Regions from separate parts of the Streptomyces sp. NPDC050388 genome, predicted to be linked through region 3. Evidence: riboswitches for the same ligand, from Rfam matches in the RefSeq annotation. Region 3 holds a riboswitch; each other region holds the start of a gene.

The links. A riboswitch is a leader RNA that binds a small molecule or an ion and turns the genes downstream of it on or off. The one in region 3 is predicted to bind cyclic di-AMP.
Region 1: linked by a shared signal. The riboswitch ahead of AB0I73_RS26445 (transglycosylase family protein) and the one ahead of AB0I73_RS05440 (transglycosylase SLT domain-containing protein) in region 3 are both predicted to bind cyclic di-AMP.
Region 2: linked by a shared signal. The riboswitch ahead of AB0I73_RS24420 (M23 family metallopeptidase) and the one ahead of AB0I73_RS05440 (transglycosylase SLT domain-containing protein) in region 3 are both predicted to bind cyclic di-AMP.

What each region holds. Positions count from the first base shown of each region.
Region 1 is NZ_JBFAKH010000051.1:43,790-47,055, reverse strand. Features, by position in the region: gene AB0I73_RS26450 (transglycosylase family protein) at 177-1,172, shown strand; cyclic di-AMP (ydaO/yuaA leader) riboswitch at 1,378-1,545, shown strand; gene AB0I73_RS26445 (transglycosylase family protein) at 1,550-2,284, shown strand; gene eno (phosphopyruvate hydratase) at 2,640-3,266, shown strand, end outside.
Region 2 is NZ_JBFAKH010000044.1:44,856-48,121, forward strand. Features, by position in the region: gene AB0I73_RS24410 (dihydrofolate reductase family protein) at 1-902, shown strand, start outside; tRNA gene AB0I73_RS24415 (tRNA-Met) at 992-1,065, shown strand; cyclic di-AMP (ydaO/yuaA leader) riboswitch at 1,393-1,550, shown strand; gene AB0I73_RS24420 (M23 family metallopeptidase) at 1,562-2,596, shown strand; gene AB0I73_RS24425 (PrsW family intramembrane metalloprotease) at 2,661-3,266, opposite strand, start outside.
Region 3 is NZ_JBFAKH010000006.1:158,237-161,502, forward strand. Features, by position in the region: gene AB0I73_RS05430 (GNAT family N-acetyltransferase) at 1-284, opposite strand, end outside; gene AB0I73_RS05435 (HAD family hydrolase) at 628-1,503, shown strand; gene AB0I73_RS05440 (transglycosylase SLT domain-containing protein) at 1,542-2,033, opposite strand; cyclic di-AMP (ydaO/yuaA leader) riboswitch at 2,046-2,209, opposite strand; gene AB0I73_RS05445 (polyprenyl synthetase family protein) at 2,840-3,266, shown strand, end outside.

The sequences.
Region 1 (3,266 bases), on a different contig from region 3:
CGGCGCGGACATGACGCCCGGTCAGCTCTGTGATCTTCGTGTGATCTGCGCGGCATGAACTTGTGACAAGTGATTGTCTGCGGCTACGTTCACCCATCAAGCACGGTGCCTCGGTTGCACAGCTGCGCAGTTCGACTCGCCGTGCGGGTAACTGTTTTCCTGCGAAAGGTCTCCGCATGCTCTCCGGGAACGGTCGTCACCGTCGCCCCCGCCAGGCTCCGGCTCTCGTCGTCGCTGCCGGAGTGACCGGCTCAGCCATCGCGATTCCGCTTCTCGGGGCCGGCGGTGCCAGTGCGGCCGAGGGCTCGACCTGGAACCGGGTCGCGGAGTGCGAGTCCGGTGGCTCATGGAGCCAGAACTCCGGCAACGGCTACTACGGCGGCCTGCAGTTGACCCAGGCGGACTGGGAGAAGTACGGCGGCCTCGACTACGCGTCCAGCGCCGACCAGGCCAGCCGCGGCCAGCAGATAGCCGTGGCCGAGAAGATCCTCGCCGACCAGGGGGTCGGCGCGTGGCGGGCCTGCGGCCTGCTGTCGGGTCTGAACGCCGACTCGGGCAAGGCCGGTGCGGACACCGGCGCGGACGGCGGCTCGTCGTACGACTCGTCCGGCACCGGAAGCTCCGCCACTCCGTCGCCCTCGCAGTCCTCCGACGCCTCATCGGACAACAAGGGCAGTAAGGGTGCTGAGGGTGATAAGGGGGAAAAGGCGGGTGAAGCGTCCAAGTCCGGCGGTTCGGACGCCGAGTCCGGCACCTCTCCCTCCGCTTCCGCTTCTCCCTCCGCCTCGGCCTCCGCCGAGGGGGGCGACTCGGGCAAGTCGGGGCAGAAGGCGGGTTCTTCGGACGCGTCCGCGATTGAGGCCCCCACCGGCCGCCACCGCGGCGCCAGCGCCGAGGAGGAGGTGCGCGAGGACCGCGAGTCCGGAGCCTCCGGCCGGCACGCCTCGCGCGGCGGTCTCGGCTTCTCGCGCGGCCTCGACGTCTCGTCCCCGGCCGACAGGGCCCCCGCGGGCACCGGAGGCGGCTCCTCGGCCGCCGCCGACTCCCTTGCGCTCGGCGGCGGGTGGCTCGCCCAGTACAGCGGGGGCGGCGAGGGTGCGGGGGCGGCGGGTTCCGGTCTCATCCTTCCCGGTCAGACGCTTGCGTTCGGGTTCGGATCGGACGAAGGCTGACATTCGAAAAGGTGCGGCGGTGGCGGCAGTTGAGGTCACGTTTCGCGCTGAATGTCCGTTATAAAGGCGATGAGAGATAGGTCTCAGAAGCCCTGATCGTCTTTGATTATCCGCAGCGCGCGTGTCTACCGTCAGGACCGCTCGCCACCGCGGGCCCCGGCTGCCGCCACGCCGAATCCTGCCAGTGGCAGCACGGGAACAGTCGTCGCGTCATGCGCCGTAGGCAGGAGCGGGGGAACCAAGGTAGGCGCCGCATCCGGTGATTGACGCCGGATCGGCTAGGGGTGAAGCCGCGTCCCGTGAGGGACGCGGCCGGGCAACTCAACCGGCCCGAACCCGACAGCTCACCTCGTAGGCGTCGGTGAGGGGATCCTTCCATGCTGTTTTCCGGCAAGGGCAAGCACCGTCGTCCGTCCAAGGCCACCCGGGTCATCGCCGTCGCAGGCGTCACCGGTGCCGCCGTCGCCGCCCCGCTGATGGCGGCCGGCAACGCTTCCGCCGCCACCGCCTCCGAGTGGGACACCGTCGCCCAGTGCGAGTCCGGCGGCAACTGGTCCATCAACACCGGCAACGGCTACTACGGCGGTCTGCAGTTCTCCGCCTCCACCTGGGCCGGCTACGGCGGCACGCAGTACGCCGCCACCGCCGACCGGGCCAGCAAGGCCCAGCAGATCGAGATAGCCGAGAAGGTCCTCGCGGGTCAGGGCAAGGGCGCCTGGCCGGTCTGCGGCAAGGGCCTGTCCAACGCCGCCTACACCGGTGGCGGCGCCGGTCAGAGCACCGGGAACCAGAACAACGGTTCCTCGCAGAGCACCCAGAAGCAGAACACCCAGGAGCAGAGCACCGGCTCCGCCCCCGAGCGCTCCACCGAGCAGAAGGCCTCCCGCTCCGACGAGCGTCCGGTCGCCGAGAAGAAGACCGTCACCACCCCGACCGGCGAGAAGGTCGAGAAGGGCGACGGCGAGTACAAGGTCGTCAAGGGCGACACCCTCAGCTCGATCGCCGAGGAGCACGGCGTCAAGGGCGGCTGGAACAAGCTGTTCGAGCTGAACGACGACATCGTCGAGGACGCCGACCTCATCTACCCGGGCCAGCAGCTGCACCTGAAGTAAGGCGGCGGCCGCAGGCTCAGGGCTCCGTCCCCACGGAGTTCCCTCCCCGTCCCCACGGGGCCTCCCCCGTCCCCGCGGGGGCTCCCCGCCCCGGTGCGTGTTCCCCGTACGCACCGGGGCGGGGCTTTTCCGTACATGGGGGACCTTTCCGGTGTCCGGTGCTCGGTGCCCACCGGAGGGTGCGAGGGTGGTCCCGGTTTCCGGGCCCGTCTTTGTTCCGTTCGGAAACAATTTACTCTCGGTTCCGTCCGAGGGGCGGCCGACCGGATGGCCGATCGCCCGGAGCCGGATAGGCTCGTCCCGCAGGGCCCCCGCGGCCCGGCTGATCCGCGTCACATCCATGAAGGAGATGCTCGTGCCGTCCATCGACGTCGTCGTAGCCCGGGAAATCCTGGACTCCCGAGGCAACCCCACCGTCGAGGTCGAGGTCGGCCTCGACGACGGCAGCACGGGTCGTGCCGCCGTCCCGTCCGGCGCCTCCACCGGCGCCTTCGAGGCCATCGAACTCCGTGACGGCGACCCCGACCGTTACCAGGGCAAGGGAGTGGAGAAGGCCGTCCTGGCCGTCATCGAGCAGATCGGCCCGGAGCTCGTCGGCTACGACGCCACCGAGCAGCGCCTGATCGACCAGGCGATGTTCGACCTGGACGCCACCGACAACAAGGGCTCCCTCGGCGCCAACGCCATCCTCGGTGTCTCCCTGGCCGTCGCCCACGCCGCCTCCGAGGCCAGCGACCTGCCCCTCTTCCGCTACCTGGGCGGACCCAACGCGCACCTGCTGCCGGTGCCGATGATGAACATCCTCAACGGCGGCTCGCACGCGGACTCCAATGTGGACATCCAGGAGTTCATGATCGCCCCGATCGGCGCGGAGTCCTTCTCCGAGGCCCTGCGCTGGGGCACCGAGGTCTACCACACCCTGAAGAAGGTGCTGAAGAACCGCGGCCTGTCCACCGGCCTCGGTGACGAGGGCGGCTTCGCC
Region 2 (3,266 bases), on a different contig from region 3:
CCGAGTACCCGCTGAAGGTCACCGTCAGCGGCTCCGGCGACCTGGACCCGACGGCGCGGTTCTGGCACACCGGCGGGGAGAAGGTCCTCTACACGACCGAGGAGGGTGCCGAGCGCGCCCGCGCGCACGGCCTCGCCACCGACGTCGTGCCGCTCGGCGCCGCACTCGACTGGCGGCGGCTCCTCACGCACCTGTACGACGTGTACGGCGTCCGGCGGCTCATGGTGGAGGGCGGCGGCCTGATCCACACCCAGCTCCTCACCCAGGGCCTTGCCGACGAGCTCCAGTTGGTCCTCGCCCCGCTCTTCGTCGGCGACCCGGAGGCCGCCCGCCTCTTCGGCCCCGGTGCCTACCAGGGCGGCCGGCTGCGGTTGCTGGAGACCCGCCCGGTCGGCGACGTCGTCCTCATGCGCTACGAGCCCACCGCCCCCGGCACCGGCCCGCTCCCCGCCGCCGCCGACCACCACTGGCTGGCCCTCGCCTGCGAACTGGCGGCTCAGTGCCCGCCGTCGGAGACGGCCTTCAGCGTGGGTGCGGTGGTGGTCGCGGCCGACGGCACCGAGCTGGCCCGCGGCCACTCCCGGGAGGGCGGCGACCCGGTGGTGCACGCCGAGGAGGCCGCCCTCGCCAAGATCGACCCCACGGATCCGCGGCTCGCGACCGCCACCGTGTACTCCAGCCTGGAACCCTGCGCGCGCCGCGCCTCGCGTCCGGCGCCCTGTGCGCGGCTGATCCTGGACGCGGGGGTACGGCGGGTGGTCACCGCCTGGCGGGAGCCTGACACCTTCGTGGCGGACGCCGACGGCAGCGGAGTGCTGGCCGCCGGGGGCGCCCGGGTCGTCGTGCTGCCCGAGCACGAGGAGGCCGCCACGGCGCCGAACGGCCATCTGATCGGCCGGTGACGCGACGGCGACTGCGACGACTGCGACGACTGCGACGACAAGGAGTGTGCGGAGTGTCCCCCGCATGCCGTATGCTGGTGACACAACGACGCGGGGTGGAGCAGCTCGGTAGCTCGCTGGGCTCATAACCCAGAGGTCGCAGGTTCAAATCCTGTCCCCGCTACTGAAGGCCGAGGGCCGGAATCCGAAAGGGTTCCGGCCCTCGGTCGTTCTTGGCCTCCGCCCCGTCGTCCCGGCTTGTCGTCCCGCCCTCCACGCCGTTGTGACGCCGGGTGACCGGGCCACCGCGCTGCGCATAACAACTGATAAACCGTCAGTTTCGGTGTGACGCGCGAGGCACGGTCAACTCGCCCGTTTTTGCCCGGTCGTGGCGCTTAAGTCCGTGCGGAAATCGTTAACGATCAAGAGGAACGGCTTGGAATCCGACCCCTACCTCTATTAACGTTCGATAACGCAGCGCGGTCGTCCCAGCCGTCACACGAGTCGGCTCCGTGCGCACGCGCCGAATCCCGCAAGGGAACCGGGGAACCAACATCTTGGGGTGAATCGCGTGGATGCCCCCGTGGAGACACGGAGGGTATACGCGCGTAGGAGACCTTCCTGCTCCGAACCCGTCAGCTAACCCGGTAGGCGAGAAGGAAGGAAAGGAGTACGCCCACGTGGCGTCGAACCGGCCTGCTCCCGAGGCCCCCTTCATGCCGAACCAGTACGACGGCGACACCTTCGTCTACGGCGGTGTCCGCCCCGCCGAGGGCCCCTTCGAGGAGTGGAACCCCACCGAGGAGTCCGTCCGCCCCGTGCGCGGTCGGCACCGCGTCGGCAAGCAGCGCGGCGGAGGCCTCGCCCGCAGCTCCACGGTCCTGGGCGTCGGTGTCATAGCCGCCGTCGCCGGTGGCGGCATGGCCAGCGCCCAGACCGGCAAGCCGCCGGTCTCGATCTCGATGCCGGACCTTCCCTCTGTCGGTTCCCTCATCTCCGACGAGGAAACCCCCGAGGGCTCCGCCACCGCGCTCAGCGACATCGGTGTGGTCGCCGACGAGGCCACCGAACAGGGCGCCTCCGACGCCGGCGAGGCGCTGCACGCCCGGATCATGGCCCAGGTCGAGCAGCAGCAGAGCCAGGCCGAGGACAAGGCCGCCGCCGAGGCCGCCGCCGCCGCGGAGAAGGAGGCCAAGGAGAAGGCCGCCGCCGCGAAGAAGGAGGCGGAGGAGAAGGCCGCCGAGGCGAAGCGGAAGGCGGAGGAGGAGGCCAAGAAGAAGGCCGAGGCCGAGCGCCTCGCCGAGCTGGCCCGGCAGTACGCGCTGCCCACCTCCTCGTACACCGTCTCCTCGACCTTCGGTCAGGCCGGTGCCTACTGGTCCTCCGGTCAGCACACCGGCCTGGACTTCGCCGCCCCCACGGGCACGCTGATCAAGGCGGTCCACACCGGCACGATCACCTCCGCCGGCTGGGACGGCTCCTACGGCTACAAGACCGTGTTGACGCTCGACGACGGCACCGAGATCTGGTACGCCCACCAGTCCTCCATCAACGTCAGCGTCGGCCAGCAGGTCAACACGGGCGACGTGATCGGCCGTGTCGGCTCCACCGGCAACTCCACCGGCGCCCACCTCCACCTGGAGGTCCACACCGCCGGCTCCGGCGCGGGCATCGACCCGATGGCCTGGCTCCAGTCGAAGGGCCTCACCGTCTGAGACGACCACAGCCCCGGCAGTCCTGACGACGACCCCCCGACGTCAGGGCTGCCGGTCAGGCGTTTCAGGGGTGGTACGGGTACGCGTACGGGTTCGGACGGTACGCGGAATGCCCGAGGTGCGCGGGGTACGGGGCATACGCGAGGCTCGTCGCGCCGTGCACGCCGTGTACGCCGTACGCGCCGTACACAGGCCAGGGCGGCACGGGCGGCGCGGTGGCGCGGGCCGCGTGCTCCAGGGCCGGGCGGGCCGCGTCGCGGCGGCGCCACAGTTCCCGCAGCAGCTCCCCCTCCCGTGCGGCGAAGTCCGTGCCCACGCGGCCGCGGCGTGCCCGGTGCCGCAGGAACGCCAGGGACGTGGCGTACGCCTCGTACCGCGCCACCGTCCGTGCCGCCGCCCGGCCTCCGTGCCGGCGCGCGTACCGCCGGGCGATGCGCCGGGCCCGCATCGAGCCGAGCGCGAACGGCTGGGCCGGGGTCAGCCAGCCGGCGGCGACGTACACGGGCAGTTCCGTGCGCACGGTCCGCAGCTCGCGCTGCCGCGTCCACACCACCAGCCAGGTCAGCAGGCCGAACGACGGCACCATGAACGCCCCGTACACGGCGAAGAAGCCGTACTCGCCGAGGACCGAGGAGCCGTTCCACAGCGCGTGCATGCCCATCGCGAGCAG
Region 3 (3,266 bases):
GTCTCCGGGGTGAGGCCCGGACGCAGGACGGCGCCCTGGCAGTCCGACACCCCGAGTCCGATCGCCCGGCCCTGCCCCAGCGCGCCCCGCTCGTAAGGCAGGAAGCCGGCCGGTTCGGCGGACGTCCCCTCGTACAGGACCGCCACCCGGGCCTGCGGCCGCACCCGGGACACGGCGGTGGCGAACTCCGGTTCCATGAAAGGGCTGCGTGGTGCGTCCGTCGCGGCGCGCAGCTCACGCCAGCGTTCCCGCTCCCCCTCGCCGAGCTCCTCGAGCCTCAGCACACGTGTGCGTCCACTGCTCACCTGACCCCCCGATCAAGTCCCCCCTGGACTCTTGGAAGGTACCGTTCGGGACCACCAGGACGGTAGGTAGCGGACCATGTTGTTGCCAAGTGGTGCAGAGGCCTTTAACAGGTCCGTACCCGGTGATGACGGAAGCGGCCGGGCGCGCGGTCGTGGCGGGCCGGGCGCGCGGTCGTGGGGGAGCGGTCGCGCGGTCGTGGGGGAGCGGTCGCGCGGCGACGGCCCGGTGGTGGGGCGCGAAGGATAAGGGGTGCGGGCGTACGGACGGAGACGTTCCGGGCGGGGGTGAGTCGGGTGGGCGTGGTGTCCGTATTCTCTGATCATGGCCGCACCCACCGATTGTTCACTCATCGCCACCGACCTGGACGGGACGCTGCTGCGCGGCGACGACTCTCTCTCCGACCGGTCTCTCGCCGCACTGGCACTGGCGACGCGGGCCGGTGCCCGGCATCTCGTGGTGACGGGCCGCCCGGCGCCCGGAGTGCGGCCGCTCCTGGACAGGCTGGGGAGCACGGAGCTCGCGGTGTGCGGACAGGGCGCGCAGGTGTACGACGCCGGCGCGAACCGGCTGCTCCACTCCGTCACGCTGGACCGGGAACTGGCGGAGACCGCGCTCGGCAAGATCGAGGCCGAGGTGGGGGAGGTGTACGCCGCGGTCGACCAGGACGGGATCGACGGACTCACCCTGATCGAGCCGGGCTATCGGATGCCGCACCCGACGCTGCCCGCCGTGCGGATCGGGCGACGGGACGATCTGTGGGTCCTGCCGATCACCAAGGTGCTGTTGCGTCACCCCTTCCTGAGTGACGACGAGTTGGCGGCGACGGCGCGTTCGGTGGTCGGTTCGCTGGCCACGGTCACCATGTCGGGACCGGGCACCGTGGAGCTCCAGCCGTGCGGTGTCACCAAGGCGACGGGGCTGGCACTGGCCGCCGAGCACCTGGGGCTGAGCCGGGAACGGACCGTCGCCTTCGGCGACATGCCCAATGACATCCCGATGTTCCACTGGGCGGCCCACGGCGTCGCCATGGCCAACGCGCATCCCGAGCTGAAGGCGGTGGCCGACGAGATCACCACGACGAACGAGGACGACGGCGTGGCCGTCGTCCTCGAGCGGTTGTTCGGCGGAGCGGACGGGGCGGGGCGGGACGGCACGCGCCCCGACACGTGCCGTCCCGGCCTCAGCCCCGAGGGGTGAACCCGTGGGCCGGGTGTGCCCCGGTGCGCCCGGACGTCTCAGTAGGCGCCGAAGACGTTGTCGATCGAGCCGTAGCGGTCCGCCGCGTAGTTGCAGGCCGCCGTGATGTTCGCGACCGGGTCGAACGGGTCGAAGGCCGTGCCGGGCACGTGGTACGCCTGGAAGGTCGGGTCGATGACCTGCAGCAGGCCCTTCGACGGGGTGCCGGCGACGGCGTTGGAGTCCCACAGGTTGATGGCCTGCGGGTTGCCGGAGGACTCGCGCATGATGTTGCGGTGGATGGAGTCGTAGCTGCCGGGGATGCCGTGCTGCGCCATGATCGACAGCGACTCGCGGATCCAGCCGTCGAGGTTGTCCGGGTACGCCGTCTCGGTGCCGGCGGTGGCCGGGGCGGACGACACGGGGGTGGCGGGAGCGGCGGAGGCGCTGGTGGCGCCGAACACCGGAAGGGCGATCGCGGCCACGCCGGCGACGGCGAGGGAGCGGACGAGGCGGGTGCGGCCGAAGCGGCGCTGACCGGATGCGGGCATGGCGGGCATGTGTGCGTTCCTCTCCTACGCCTACGAGGTGAGCTGTCGGGTTCGGGCGGGAGAGTGCCCGGCCGCGCCCCTGAGGGCATGGCTTCACCCCGAGCCGTCCCGGTGCGAACCGGTCCGGCGACTTACCTGGGTCCCCCGCTCCTGCCGTGCGTGAGTGAGTTGATCGACGGGTGGCGCGGGCGGCGGCAGGATTCGGCGTCCGCCCGACAGGCCGGGAACGTATGCGAGAGCACATGTCAGGAACAAGTGCGAGCGTCACGTATGACGCCGTTTGATCTTGTCTTGGGCTATTTGGGGTACTTGATCCTTTGCGAGTGTCAACGGTCAACTCGCTTTCAGCGCAAGGGAGGACGCCCGCGCGGTGAGTCGCGAACGTGCCGGGATGTGCGTGACCGACCTCACTGGCCGCATCGTGCGGGAGCATTTGCCGTCAACGGGGATTCGTTTGACAATTGCGGCGAATCGGGCAGCGGGGCGGGCAGGATGGATCGGGTGTCGGGATGTGGCTCGGCGCACGCCCGGCGCGAGGGCGGGAAACGTCCGGAAAGTTGGCAAATGTCCACTGCTGTCAACTGATCGGAAACGATCTGATGGTGATCCGATATCGGAGGGCGCCGTGAGGTGCCGTCCGCGCGTGCTGGGGTGAGTTTGGGGAATGTGGGTGCTGGCGGTGATCGAAACATGACCGGATACGCTGACTCGAGTGATGTCAGCGACCCATCGACAACCAGCGACCCATCGGTAGACGGTGCAAGACGTCTGAGCGCCAGTGGACACCAGCAGACAGGAGACCCCTCGTGACCGTCGTCGGGCCATTCGGGCTGAGCGTGCGGGACCAGGCTCTGGAAGCCGATGTCCGGGCCGGGATGACGGCTGTCGAGGAAGGGCTGCTCGAGGCCACCAAGAGTGAGGTCCCCTTCATCACGGGTGCCGCTCAGCACCTGGTACGGGCCGGCGGCAAGCGGTTCCGGCCGCTGCTCGTGATGCTCGCCGCCCAGTTCGGCGACCCCTACGCGCCCGGCGTCGTGCCGTCCGCCGTGGTCGTGGAGCTGACCCACCTGGCCACGCTGTACCACGACGACGTGATGGACGACGCGGGTGTGCGGCGCGGGGTGCCCAGTGCGAACACCCGCTGGGGCAACTCCGTCGCGGTCCTCACCGGCGACTTCCTCTTCGCGCGCGCCTCGCACATCCTGGCCGACCTCGGGCCGGAGGCCGTACGGG